Regions from separate parts of the Dellaglioa sp. BT-FLS60 genome, predicted to be linked through region 1. Evidence: a T-box and tRNA genes for the amino acid it is inferred to sense, from the RefSeq annotation. Region 1 holds a T-box; the other holds one or more tRNA genes.
What was found. A T-box is a leader RNA that pairs with one kind of tRNA and senses whether it is charged. The one in region 1 lies ahead of leuS (leucine--tRNA ligase), so its partner is inferred to be a tRNA-Leu.

Region 1 (6,863 bases):
CATGGGTTCAAATCCCGTACGGGTCACTTTAATATTATCGCGGGATGGAGCAGTCTGGTAGCTCGTCGGGCTCATAACCCGAAGGTCGTAGGTCCAAATCCTACTCCCGCAATTGGTCCTATGGTATAGGGGTTATTACGTCCGCCTGTCACGCGGAAGATCACCGGTTCAAATCCGGTTAGGACCGTTACAAGTAATTATTGGAACCTAAACTTTATAAGTTTAGGTTCCTTTTTTATTATTCACTTTAAGAAGATAAAAATTTATTATTTACGATGAATAATATTAAAAGATTGCTTGATGAATTAAATTATTTTTGTTTAGGAGAGAGGTACTGCATGAATTCTAGAACGAGTGTACGTTTAGTTACGATTGCAATTTTTGTGGCAACATTTTTGACGGCTGTTGAAGGAACGATTGTTTCAACAGCTATGCCGACTATAGTTGGTGAACTTCATGGGGTGTCATTAATGAATTGGGTTTTTTCAATATATTTATTAACAAACGCTATGATGACACCAATATATGGCAAACTTGCAGATGTCTTAGGACGTAAGCCAGTATTCATATTTGGATTAATAATTTTTTTGGTTGGGTCGACACTTTGTGGTTTTTCGAATAGTATGACTGCTTTAATTATCTCACGAGCTATTCAGGGTATTGGAGCGGGAGCAATAATGCCAGTGTCATTTACCATTCTTGCCGATATTTATTCTGTAGAAAAACGTGCTAAAGTTATGGGATTAAACGGATCAGCTTGGGGAATAGCGTCAGTTGTTGCGCCATTGTTAGGTGGTTTTATTGTTGATCATCTTAATTGGCATTGGGTCTTTTTTATTAACTTACCTATTGGTTTAATAACGATAGTAATGATTCAGCTATTTTTCAAAGAAAAACGTAGAATTATGAGTTCAAAAATAGATTTTTTAGGTAGTTTTCTTTTAATGATTGGTATTTTATCTATTTTATATAGTTTTCAACGTTGGGGTGATGTGGGTATTGATTTAATTGTATTTATTTTCTTTTTTCTTTTTGTTGTTACGATATTTTTGTTTATACTTTGGGAAAAAAGGGTCGAAGATCCAATTATTTCGTTGAAACTTTTTAAAAATAGAACATTTGTTATTCAAAATTTAGTGGCAGCATTAATATCTGGATTTTTAATTGGATTTGAAGTTTATATTCCAACTTGGACACAGGGAATACTTGGGTTAAAAGCATCAATGGCGGGATTTGCAGTGACTCCAAGTTCTATTTTATGGATTGCTGGATCTTTTTTTGCGGGAAATATGATGGCGGCATGGGTACCTAAAAAGGTATTAGCGATTAGTTTATTTCTTGTTTTAATTGGAGCAGTTGCTTTAGGAATATTACCAATAGATACTCCTTTTTACCTGTTTTTTATTATTTCAGCAGTATTAGGTGTCGGATTTGGAATTACAATTACAGCTACAACGGTAACAGCACAGAGCTTAGTGCCACAGGCTGACATAGGTATGGCTACATCATTTAATACTTTAAGTCGAACGCTGGGACAAACATTGATGATTTCAGTATTTGGTATTATATTTAATGCACAGATGCATAAAGAAATAGTAAAAACGCCTGGAACTAAGGATAGTATGATGGATATCTTGATTAATCCGCAGACTGCTAATCAATTACCACAACATTTGATACCAAAATTGCGTGAGGTATTATATCAAGGACTTCATGGAATATATGTAGCAGGAATTTGTGTTGTTATTCTTGCAATCATTGTTAATTTGTTCGATAAAAAAACGAAAGATTATTTGCAATAATAGCGTTCATTTGCTACACTAAAATTAATATAAAACGATTAAGAGAAACTAGTAGTTTAACTGATTATTTCAGCGAGTATATGGTAGTGGAAATATACATAATTGGTTATTTGAACTCATTCTCGAGTTTTCTCACTGAACGATAGTAGGTGCGAACGTTATTTCACGTTATGAAAAAGAGTCAGTATTTATACTGGAATAATAGGTGGTACCGCGGAAAATTCGTCCTATAGAAGTTTATCTTCTATAGGACTTTTTTGTATATATAATCAGAAAGGGAGTTATTAAGAATGGCATATAACCATAAAGAGATTGAACAAAAATGGCAAGCGTTTTGGGATGCTAATCAGACGTTTAAAACAACTGAAGATGCTGAAAAGAAAAACTACTATGCGTTAGATATGTTCCCATATCCATCCGGTCAGGGACTTCACGTCGGGCATCCAGAAGGATTTACAGCCACTGATATTTTGGCTCGAATGAAGAGAATGCAGGGATTTAACGTCTTGCATCCAATGGGATGGGATGCGTTTGGGCTTCCAGCTGAGCAGTACGCACTTGATACTGGACACAGTCCTAAGGCATTCACAAAAACGAATACTGATAATTTTAGACGCCAAATTAAATCTTTGGGACTTTCATATGATTGGAATCGTGAATTAAATACGACTGATCCAGATTATTATAAATGGACTCAATGGATTTTTGAGAAGTTGTATGAAAAAGGGTTAGCCTACGAAGATGAGGTTGCCGTTAACTGGAGTCCTGATTTAGGAACGGTTGTTGCTAATGAGGAAGTTATAGATGGTAAGACGGAACGTGGTGGCTATCCAATTGTTAGAAAACCGATGCGTCAATGGGTCTTGAAAATTACAGCTTATGCAGACCGTTTACTTTCAGATTTAGATGATTTAGATTGGCCAGATAGTATTAAAGAACAACAAAGAAATTGGATTGGTAAATCAACAGGAGCAAGTGTTGATTTTAAAGTTGATCAATTTGATGATTTAAAAATTGAAGTTTTCACGACGCGCCCTGAAACTATTTATGGTGTTTCCTATATTGTCGTCGCACCTGAATTGGCTATAATTGATGACATTACGATTGATTCTCAAAAAGAGGCTGTTAAAGCTTATCAAAAGAAAATTGAAGTTAAATCTGATTTAGAGAGAACTGATTTAGCTAAAGAGAAGACTGGTGTATTTACTGGTTCTTATGCAATTAATCCTGTAAATGGTGAAAAATTACCAATCTGGATTGCCGATTATGTTTTAGCCTCATATGGAACAGGTGCAATTATGGCTGTTCCTGCACATGATGAAAGAGATTTTGAATTTGCTACAAAATACGAATTGCCTATTTTACCGGTTATTGAAGGATCTGAGATTACTGATGAACCTAATACAGTACCAGGTAAATATATCAATTCCGGATTTTTAAATGGATTAGAGAAAGCTGAAGCCATCGAAAAAACGATTGCGTGGATGGAAGAAAATAAGGTTGGTCAAAAGAAAATCAATTATAAATTACGTGACTGGTTATTCTCAAGACAACGTTACTGGGGTGAACCAATTCCTATTATTCATTGGGAAGATGGCGAAACAACTACAGTTCCCGTTGATCAATTGCCACTTAAATTACCTGAGGCAACAGATATTAAACCATCTGGGACTGGTGAAAGCCCATTAGCTAATCTAACGGACTGGATTAATGTTGTTGATGAAAATGGTCGTAAAGGTAAACGTGAAACGAATACAATGCCACAATGGGCTGGTAGTTCATGGTACTTTATTCGATTTATTGATCCACACAATCCTAATGGAATTGCTGATTACAAAAAGTTAGAAAAATGGTTACCAGTTGATGTTTATGTTGGTGGTGCTGAACATGCTGTTCTTCATTTGCTATACGCAAGATTCTGGCATAAATTTTTATACGATATTGGTGTTGTGCCTACTAAAGAACCATTCCAAAAATTAGTTAATCAAGGAATGATTTTGGGTGATAATCATGAAAAAATGTCTAAATCTAAAGGAAATGTCGTTAATCCAGATGATATTGTTGAACGCTTTGGTGCAGATACTTTACGTCTTTATGAAATGTTTATGGGCCCCTTAGATGCTTCAATTGCTTGGAGCGAAGATGGGTTAAATGGTTCTCATAAATTTATCGAACGTATCTGGCGCTTAATTATGGATGAAGATAATCATATTAGTTCAGCTATTGTTGATGAAAACGATGGTGAACTGGATAAGATTTATAATTTAACGGTTAAAAAAGTAACTGAGGATTATGAAGCACTTCACTTTAATACTGCTATTTCAAAATTAATGATTTTTATTAATGAAGCTTATAAAGCTAAATCATTGGCTAAAGAACAAATCGAAGGGTTTATTCAATTAATTGCACCAATTACACCACATATGGCTGAAGAAGTTTGGTCATTATTAGGACACGAGGGGTCAATTAGTTATGTTGCATGGCCTAAAGTTGATGAAAGTAAACTTGTTGAAGATACAGTTGAAATTGTTTTACAAGTTAATGGTAAAGTTCGTCAGCATAGTGTCGTTTCAAAAGAGGCAACTAGAGATGAATTAGAAAAATTAGCTTTAAATGATGACAAAATTAAAGAAGAACTTGAAGGTAAAACAATCCGTAAAGTGATTGCTGTTCCTGGTAAATTAGTTAATATTGTTGCAAACTAAATTTTACATTTGAATAAACGAATACTATAGAATGAGTCTATTTTATAGTATTCGTTTATTTTTTGATTAAAATTTAAAAAATAAATTGCAACTGAAATTTAAAAGCTATAAAATAGTAAGATTAAGTGTGACGAGAAAGTAGGGTACAAAAGTAATGGATGAAGATATTAAGGTTGAAGGCCAGACCGCACCTGAACAAAATAATGCTAAACAAAAAATGCTGCAGGGATCAGCTTGGATGACTGCTGGTAGTATTTTTTCAAGAGTTTTAGGGGCTATTTATATAATTCCCTGGAATATGTGGTTGGGTCCAGATCGATTGCAGGCTAATGCCTTATACAGTATGGGATATAATGTTTATAGTTTCTTCCTGATGATTGCTGTGGCTGGGGTACCTTCAGCGGTTGCTAAACAAGTTGCGCATTACAATGCACAGAATGAATATGGTATTGGAAGACGTCTATTTAAATATGGGATGGCGCTAATGGCTATTATGGGTGTCGTTTGTGCAGTAATTTTATGGATTATTGCACCATATATCACAAGTGGTGATAAAAATGTTATTCCTGTTTTTAGATCTTTATCTTGGGCGCTATTGATTATTCCTATGATGAGCTTGATTCGTGGTTTTTTCCAAGGTTATCAAGAAATGGCTCCATCGGCTATTTCACAATTTTTTGAACAGATTGCTAGAGTTATCTATATGCTTGCAGCAACATTTTTCATTATGAAAATTAGCCATGGTAGCTATATTACGGGCGTGACGCAATCAACTTTTGCAGCCTTTATTGGTGCATTAGGCGGGATGCTGGTTTTAGTTTGGTATTTTTATCGTCGCAAACCTGAATTAGATCGATTAGTTGCTAACAGTGATAACAAACTGACGATTTCTACCAAACAAATTGTTAAAGAAGTTATTCGGGAATCAATTCCTTTTATCATTATTGGGGCTGCGATTACAATTTTTGGTTTGATTGATCAGTATACTTTCTTTGGTATTATGACGCATGTTACTAATTATTCGCGAACAGTACAAAATGAATTATGGGCATTATTTAGCTTTAACGCCAACAAATTAGTAATGATTATTATTTCTATTGCATCTGCTATGTCAATTACGGCCATTCCACTATTGTCTGAGGCATATACGCGAAATGATAAAAAAGCTTTGAGTGAACAAACCGCAGATACATTACAATTATTCTTTTTTGTGATGTTGCCATGTGCGTTAGGGATGGCTGCTGTTGCTCACCCCTTATACGTTATCTTTTATGGTTATGATCCAGTCGGCATTTACGTCTTACAATTTTCAGCTTATGAATCCATTTTTCTAGGGTTGTTTACAGTTGTTTCTGCTATTTTACAAGGTGTTTATCAAAATAAAAAAGCGATTATTTATTTTGTCGTTGGTATGGTCATTAAATTAATTGTCCAATACCCATTAGTTGCCTGGTTAGGCGCATTTGGTCCATTAGCTGCTACGGCAATCGGTATGGGTGTCAGTTCATGGTTAATGGTTCGATCATTACACAAAATGTTCCATTTAAATGTGAAATTGTTACAGACAAGATTAAACAAAATGATGCTTTATGCGTTAATGACATTTTTTGTTGCACTTATAGTGGTAAAAGTAATCTATTTAGTGTTACCAATAGATAGTCGAATGAGTGCCATTATTACCCTTATTATTGCTGCTGGTATGGGTGGGTATGTTTATATTTACTTCAGTTTAAAAACAAGATTGGCCGATAAAATATTAGGTGATCGTGTTGCTGGATTACGTCGTAAATTGAGAATTAAGTGAGGTTTAATCTGAAATGAGAATTGATAAATTTTTGACAGAAATGCAATTTGGTACAAGAAGTAATGTTCGAAAAATTATCAAACAAAAGCAAGTGATGATTGATGGCGAATTAACTACTAGTGCTAAAATTCAAGTTAACCCAACTAAATCAGTTATTCAGGTGAATGGTGATGTGATTCCTTATCAAAAGTACTATTATTATCTTCTGAATAAACCTGCTGGGGTGTTGACAGCAACTAAAGATAGAAAGCAAAAAACAGTGATGGATTTGTTTAATAGGGTTGATTATCGGGATGATTTATTTCCAGTTGGCCGATTAGATAAAGATACAACTGGATTATTGCTTATTACAAATGATGGTCAATTGGGTCATCGAATGTTATCACCAACGCATCATATTGAAAAGGTGTACTTTGCTAAAGTTGAGGGACATGTAACTGATGATGATGTTGCTAAATTTAAAACAGGTCTGTTGCTAAAAGATGATACGCAAACTAAACCTGCAAAATTGTATATTGAATCTTATAATCAGGATACTAATATATCTGAAGT
Region 2 (6,863 bases), on a different contig from region 1:
TTCCCAGACTTACATGTTGAAGAACGATCAGCGATTAGTATTGGTCGTCGCTTGCAAGATCCATTGGCTGAATTAATTAAAATTGATCCTAAGTCAGTGGGTGTTGGTCAATATCAACATGATGTCGCTGAAAAAAAATTAGATGCACAGTTAGATGTTGTGATTGAAGATGCAGTTAATAACGTCGGCGTTAACTTAAACACAGCTAGCTCAGAGTTATTAACAAAAATTTCTGGATTAAATTTAACAATTGCTAAAAATGTGGTTATTTATCGTGATGAGAATGGTAAATTTACGAAACGTCAACAACTTAAAAAGGTGCCTCGCTTAGGACCTAAGGCTTATGAACAAGCAATCGGGTTCTTACGGATTGTTTCTGGGGATAACATTTTAGATAATACCGATATTCATCCTGAAAGTTATCCACTAACCAAACTTTTGTTGAAAGAGTTGGGGATAAAGGTAACGGAACTGGGTAAAACGGAAACTAATGACCACTTAGCGCAGGCAAATGCTGAAAATTTAGCACAGGCTGTGGATAGTGGGATTGAAACGGTCACAGATATTTTAACGAGTTTACAAAAACCAGGTCGTGATTTACGTGATGATATGCCGGCACCATTGTTACGTCATGATGTTTTAACAATTGAAGATTTGAAACCAGGGATGTCCTTACAAGGGACAGTTAGAAATGTCATTGATTTTGGTGCCTTTGTGGATATCGGTGTTAAACAGGATGGACTTGTCCACATTTCACAGTTAACGGATAAGTTTGTTAAAAAACCAAGTGAAGTCGTTGCGGTTGGGGATATTGTTACCGTTTGGGTAATGGAAGTTGATTTGAATCGACACCGTGTCCAATTAACGATGAAACGACCTGCAGATAAATAAGATGACGGATTTTGAATTAACAACACTGGTAAAAAACATATCAACAACCTTTTTTAAGCAACCCTTTAAACACAAGGCGTTATTTAATAGAAGATTACGGACGACGGGTGGACGCTATCGGTTAAATGATCACAATATTGAAATTAATCCTAAGATGTTAACAGAGCATGATGAGGCTGTTTTAATCGGTGTTATCAAACATGAATTGTGTCATTATCATTTGCACCTTTCACGTCAAGGGTATCAACATCGTGATCGTGACTTTAAACAATTATTGGCAGCAGTTGGTGGGAGTCGGTTCGCACCTGCTAGCCCAAAAGTAGTTAAAATAAAAAAAGTGATTCATTATCAATGTGCTAATTGTGGACAACAGTATAATCGACAAAGGAAAATTAATTTATCGCGGTATGTTTGTTCAAAGTGTCGAGGTAAGTTAATTTTAGTGGAAAATTAACTTTTTTTAAAATGAGGCTTGTAACAAAGGACAATTTTTGCTACAATTATGATTGTTCTTGCGAGTATGGCGGAATTGGCAGACGCGTCAGACTAAGGATCTGGTGGGATAATATCCCGTGATGGTTCGAATCCATTTACTCGCATCATAGATTTACCAAAAAGCACTTGAGCCTGTTAATACAGGGTTCGGTGCTTTTTTTAATGAATAATGGGCAGGCTGGCGTATTATGAGGTTAAATAATTATTAAGCGTTAATCAATTTTGTGTCTTAATGTCACTATTATTGATAAAATAGAATGAATGAGACTTAACGACTGGGAGAATGGGTAAATTGAATAATTATGTCAAAATAAAAACGACGGCACATTTTGTGCCAGAACGAATCGTGACGAATGATGAACTAGCTGCATTTATGCCTACATCTGATGAATGGATTGTGGCACATACTGGGATTCAAACACGGCATTATGCTATTAATGAAAATACATCAGATCTAAGTACAAAAGTGGCAAATGACCTTTTGCGTAAATCTGGATATGCAGCATCAGAGATTGATTTAATTATTGTATCAACTATTTCACCAGATGCTATAACGCCATCAACGGCGGCAATTGTTCAAGGTAATATTGGGGCAACAAATGCGTTTGCTTTTGATATTAGTGCTGCTTGTGCTGGATTTGTATTTGCGATGAGTACTGCAGAAAAATTTTTGCGTACGGGACAATATCAACGAGCTATTGTCATTAGTGCAGAAGTTAACTCAAAAATGATGGACTTTAAGGATCGTACAAGTGCGGTTTTCTTTGGGGATGGAGCTGGTGGCGCTCTTATTGAAGCATCAGAAAAGTCGATAGATGAAAGTTTTATTGCTGAAAAAATTGAAGCAAATGGCCTCAAAAAAGAAGTGATTCATAGTGGCCGAATTGCGCCTTTAAGTGAAATTAATGGTGATAATTATCCAACAATGGATGCTTTTTTCCAAGAAGGTCGAGATGTTTTTGAATTTGCGACAACAGTTGTGCCTGTTCAGATGAAACGATTACTCGCAGATAACCAGTTGAAAACAAGTGATATTGATTTGGTTGTATGTCATCAGGCTAATTTACGAATCATTGAAACAATTGCTGCTGAATTAGAGATGCCAATTGAGAAATTTGCGACGAGTGTTGTTCATCATGGAAATACGTCTTCGGCAGGAATTCCTATGGCTCTCGATGAAGCAATTGAACAAGGATTTACAGGTGGCACAGTCTTATTGACTGGATTTGGCGCAGGTTTAGCCTATGGAAGTTTACTAATAAAAATTTAAGGTGTGTGCGAATTAATGAAATATAATGAAATAAGTCAATTATTAGATAAAATTGCAACGATGCCCTTTTCTCATGTTGAGATAAAAGATGGCGAGTTTAAAGTCGTTATTGATCAGGAACAATTAGCCGAGAAGCCAGTTTCAAAAATAAAGGTACAAACGGATGTAAATGAAACTATTTTTGTGGTTAAAAGCCCACTTGTTGGCCTAATTCATTTTGATAAAATGGGTGAAGTCGGAACTCAAGTAACTAAAAAAGAAGTTATTGCTCAAATTGAAAGTATGAAATTGTATAATGATATTCAATCCTCAGTGACAGGGGTCATTCTCGAACGCTTAGTTGATGATGGCGAGTTAGTTGAATTTAATCAAGATTTATTTAAAATTAGAATAGATGGATAGGTGAGTCATTTGTTTCGAAAAATTTTAATCGCAAATCGTGGCGAAGTTGCCGAACGAATTATTCGGGCTTGTCTAAAATTAAAAATACAGACGGTTGCGGTGTATTCAACGGTGGATGCGCAAAGTCGATTTGTTGAACTTGCTGATGAAAAAATTTGTATAGGCTCAGCTTTAGCTAAGGATTCTTATTTAAATCGTGAAAGTTTATTAATGGCAGCATTAAATATGAATGTTGATGCCATTCATCCAGGTTATGGATTTTTATCTGAAGATGCACACTTTGCACAAATGTGCGCTGAATGTGGGCTGACTTTTATTGGTCCCAGTGCTGCGCTGATACAACAATTAGCGGATAAGGATAAATCTCGGTTATTGGCGATTGAAAAAGGCGTCCCTGTTATCCCCGGCTCCGACTTGATTACGTCTGATGCTGAACTTATTGCAGAAGCAAATAAGCTTGGGTTTCCGTTACTCATTAAAGCTGCACATGGTGGTGGTGGTAAAGGAATTCGATTAATTGAAAAAGAGTCTGATCTGTTGCCTGGTGCTGAAATTGTCCAGCAAGAAGCTAAATCTTCTTTTGCCGCAGGCAGTTTTTATCTTGAAAAAAAGTTGGTCCATGCGCGACATATTGAAGTTCAGATTATTGGTGACGGTCAACATATTCAAGTGTTGGGCGATCGTGACTGCAGCTTACAAAAGCATCGACAAAAGGTGATTGAGGAAAGTCCGTCAACTATTTTGACTGTTGAACAGCGTAATAAAGGGTACCGTTATGCTCGTCAATTGATGGCTAATTTACATTATGTAGGGTTGGGTACAGTGGAATTTTTATTTGCTGATAATCAATTCTATTTTTTGGAAATGAATACGCGGTTACAAGTTGAACATGGCGTTACTGAAGAAACCATCAATTTGGATGTGGTTCAACAACAATTATGGGTTGCAGATGGCGGAAAAGTGACCAATGATAATCTACCCATGAACGGTCATGCGATAGAATGTCGGTTAACGTTAATACCAAGTCTAACGGATCAAATTACACGCTTTGATTTTCCAGCAGAGAGTCGAATTGAAACGGGATATCGTGTTGGTGATGTGATTTCTGCTTTTTATGATGGCTTATTAGCCAAAATTATTTGTCATGCTGAAACAAGAGAATTAGCTATTTTAAAAATGCAAAAGGTGCTGGAAGCAATCAATATTTCTGGTGTTGAAACTAATTTAGTACAGTTAAAAGCAATTATAAGGTCACAAGCCTTTATGGCAAACACAATTTCAATCGATAGCAAAATCTAAGGTGGTGGGTTAAATGAGTCATTATCCAGAGCGCAATCAATGGCAAAAATGTCAGCATTGTGGCACACATTTGCATGAAAGTGAATGGGCGCCTTATTTTATTTGCCCCAATTGCCAAACTTATAAACGCTTGACTGCGATGGAAAGAATTGCTATTTTGACGGATAAAATTAGTTTTGAAATAATTAATGTAGAAAATCAAACAGAAAATAAAGCACAATTTCCAGGTTATTCAGAAAAATTGGAACGGGCTAAGCGCGCGACAACGTCAAATGAAGCTGTCGTCGTGGGAAAAGCTAGTATTGATAAGCGACCATTAGTTTTGGCAGTAATGGATAGCTTTTTTATGATGGGTTCTTTGAATACAACAGCCGGAGCCAGAATTAAAATGGGGATGCAAGTCGCATTAGAGCAACGTTTGCCATTCGTGATTGTGACCGCTTCTGGTGGTGCTAGAATGCAAGAGGGAATTTATTCTTTATTACAAATGAATACCATTTTGTATATGAAAAAAAAGTTAGACGATGCTGGGTTGTTAGTCATCTCATTATTGACAGATCCAACCATGGGTGGCGTTAGTGCTAGTTTTGCGTTGAATAATGATATTGTACTGGCAGAGAAACAAGCGAAGATTGGATTTGCTGGTGAACGGGTCATTAAAAAGACGGCAAATGAAAAGTTGCCTGCTAATTTTCAAACGGCAGAAGGCCTGTATGAAAATGGTTTTGTTGATCAAGTTGTTGATCGTCAAAGAATAAAGCAAGTGCTTAGTCAGCTATTAACGTTACATGTATAAGGAGAAAATGAAATGGACTCAGATTTTTTAAAAAAAGTGCGCTCAAATGACAGATTAAGTACTAAATTTGTTATTGCTAGTCTGTTTGCTGAATTCTTCGAAAATCATGGTGATCGCGTTGGCGAAGAAGACGCTTCAATTACTGGTGGTATTGGATTATTTCATGGTCGTCCAGTGACCATTATTGGCATTAATCGTGGAGAAACATTAGAAGAACGGTTAGCGTATAATTTTGGTGCTGTAAAACCAAGCGGGTATCGAAAAGCGATACGTTTATTGGATCAAGCTGAGAAATTTAAGCGACCTGTTGTGACATTAATCAATATGCCAGGAGCAGATGCTAGTGTTAAATCTGAGCAGATGGGTCAAAGTTATGTTATTTCTGAAATGATTTTAAAAATGGGTGCGTTGCAGGTTCCTAACATAGCTATCTTTTTAGGAGAAGGACAAAGTGGAGGTGCTTTGGCTTTAGCGAATGCAAATGCAATTATGATGGTTGAAAATAGTTTGTTTTCAGTAGCCTCTCCGGAAGCAGTTAACGCCATCTTGAAAAAGTCTAATCCAAACGAGATCGAAACGAGCTTGCCAATGATGGCAACCGAACTTTTTGATAGAGGGTTAGTTGATGTCATATTACCAGAAAAGAATTCGGCAGCAACAATAAAGGCGATGGATAGCGAATTAAGCAAATTAGTGAACGTACTAGTTGCTAGTTCAGGCGCTGATCTCATTGAACAACGCGAAATGAAATATCAAACTTTTTTGAAAAATTGGTAAAAAAGAAGTTGTCCTCAAGTTATTTTGAGGGCAACTTCTTTTTGATTGTTTAGTTATTCTGAAAGTTTTTGGTCTAAACGAGTAAAACTTTGTGTTGAGTTTTTTAAACCTAATTGAGAACGAATCGCATTTGAAACACGTTTTTTCTCATTTGTAGATGGGACTTCAAATGAAAGCCCATCTACATCGGTACTTGTTCCTTGCAAAAGATCAGATTTAATTGATTCAGCGGCATCTCTGTAACTAGTTTCAATTGTAATCATATCATTGAAACTGAGATCAGTTACCATATTACCATCAATTGTTTTTAACAATTTTTTGTAGTTTGTAAGAGAACTGACAGATTCTGCTTTACCAGCAATTGCGGTAATAATCTGTTTTTGACGCTTTTGACGGCCATAATCACCTAATGGATCTGAGTGGCGCATTCTTGTATAGCCCAATGCTTGTCTACCAGTTAAGTGGATTTTTTCACCTTTTTTGTAATGTGTTCCCCCATAGTTGAACGAGAGTAATGGTTTAACATCAACACCGCCGACGGCATCAACAATTTTCTTTAAACCACCCATATTAATGACCATGTAATAATCGATGGGAACATCTAATAAATTTTGGACAGTGTTGACGGCTGATGTTGAACCATCACGGCCACCATAGGTATAAGCACTGTTAATTTTTGAAGCACTTTCGTTGCTGCCATCAATTTTAACTTCAGTATCACGAGGGATACTTATTAAAGTGGTTTGTTTCGTTGCTGGATTAACGGTTGCGACAATTAGTGTATCTGTCCGGCCAGCATCATCTCTACCTAACGCACCGGTATCTGTCCCCATTAATAAGATTGAAAATGGTTTTTTCTGACTTAAAATACTTGAAACATTTCGTAATTTTTTTGCTTTCGTTTTTTTATAGGTTTTTGCGACCGTTTTTTCG

Region 2: it has a tRNA-Leu gene. The T-box ahead of leuS (leucine--tRNA ligase) is inferred to sense a tRNA for this amino acid. The anticodon was not compared.

Annotation. Positions count from the first base shown of each region.
Region 1 covers NZ_JBSOLI010000031.1:194,348-201,210, reverse strand. Annotated here, with positions in the region: tRNA gene ACVQ8P_RS04395 (tRNA-Glu) at 1-26, shown strand, start outside; tRNA gene ACVQ8P_RS04390 (tRNA-Met) at 39-112, shown strand; tRNA gene ACVQ8P_RS04385 (tRNA-Asp) at 115-187, shown strand; gene ACVQ8P_RS04380 (MDR family MFS transporter) at 339-1,802, shown strand; T-box leader at 1,831-2,035, shown strand; gene leuS (leucine--tRNA ligase) at 2,093-4,507, shown strand; gene ACVQ8P_RS04370 (putative polysaccharide biosynthesis protein) at 4,662-6,311, shown strand; gene ACVQ8P_RS04365 (pseudouridine synthase) at 6,325-6,863, shown strand, end outside.
Region 2 covers NZ_JBSOLI010000029.1:71,359-78,221, reverse strand. Annotated here, with positions in the region: gene ACVQ8P_RS02510 (Tex family protein) at 1-891, shown strand, start outside; gene ACVQ8P_RS02505 (SprT family protein) at 893-1,345, shown strand; tRNA gene ACVQ8P_RS02500 (tRNA-Leu) at 1,406-1,490, shown strand; gene ACVQ8P_RS02495 (beta-ketoacyl-ACP synthase III) at 1,670-2,656, shown strand; gene ACVQ8P_RS02490 (acetyl-CoA carboxylase biotin carboxyl carrier protein) at 2,672-3,058, shown strand; gene ACVQ8P_RS02485 (acetyl-CoA carboxylase biotin carboxylase subunit) at 3,068-4,357, shown strand; gene ACVQ8P_RS02480 (acetyl-CoA carboxylase carboxyltransferase subunit beta) at 4,371-5,153, shown strand; gene accA (carboxyltransferase subunit alpha) at 5,166-5,930, shown strand; gene ACVQ8P_RS02470 (LCP family glycopolymer transferase) at 5,984-6,863, opposite strand, start outside.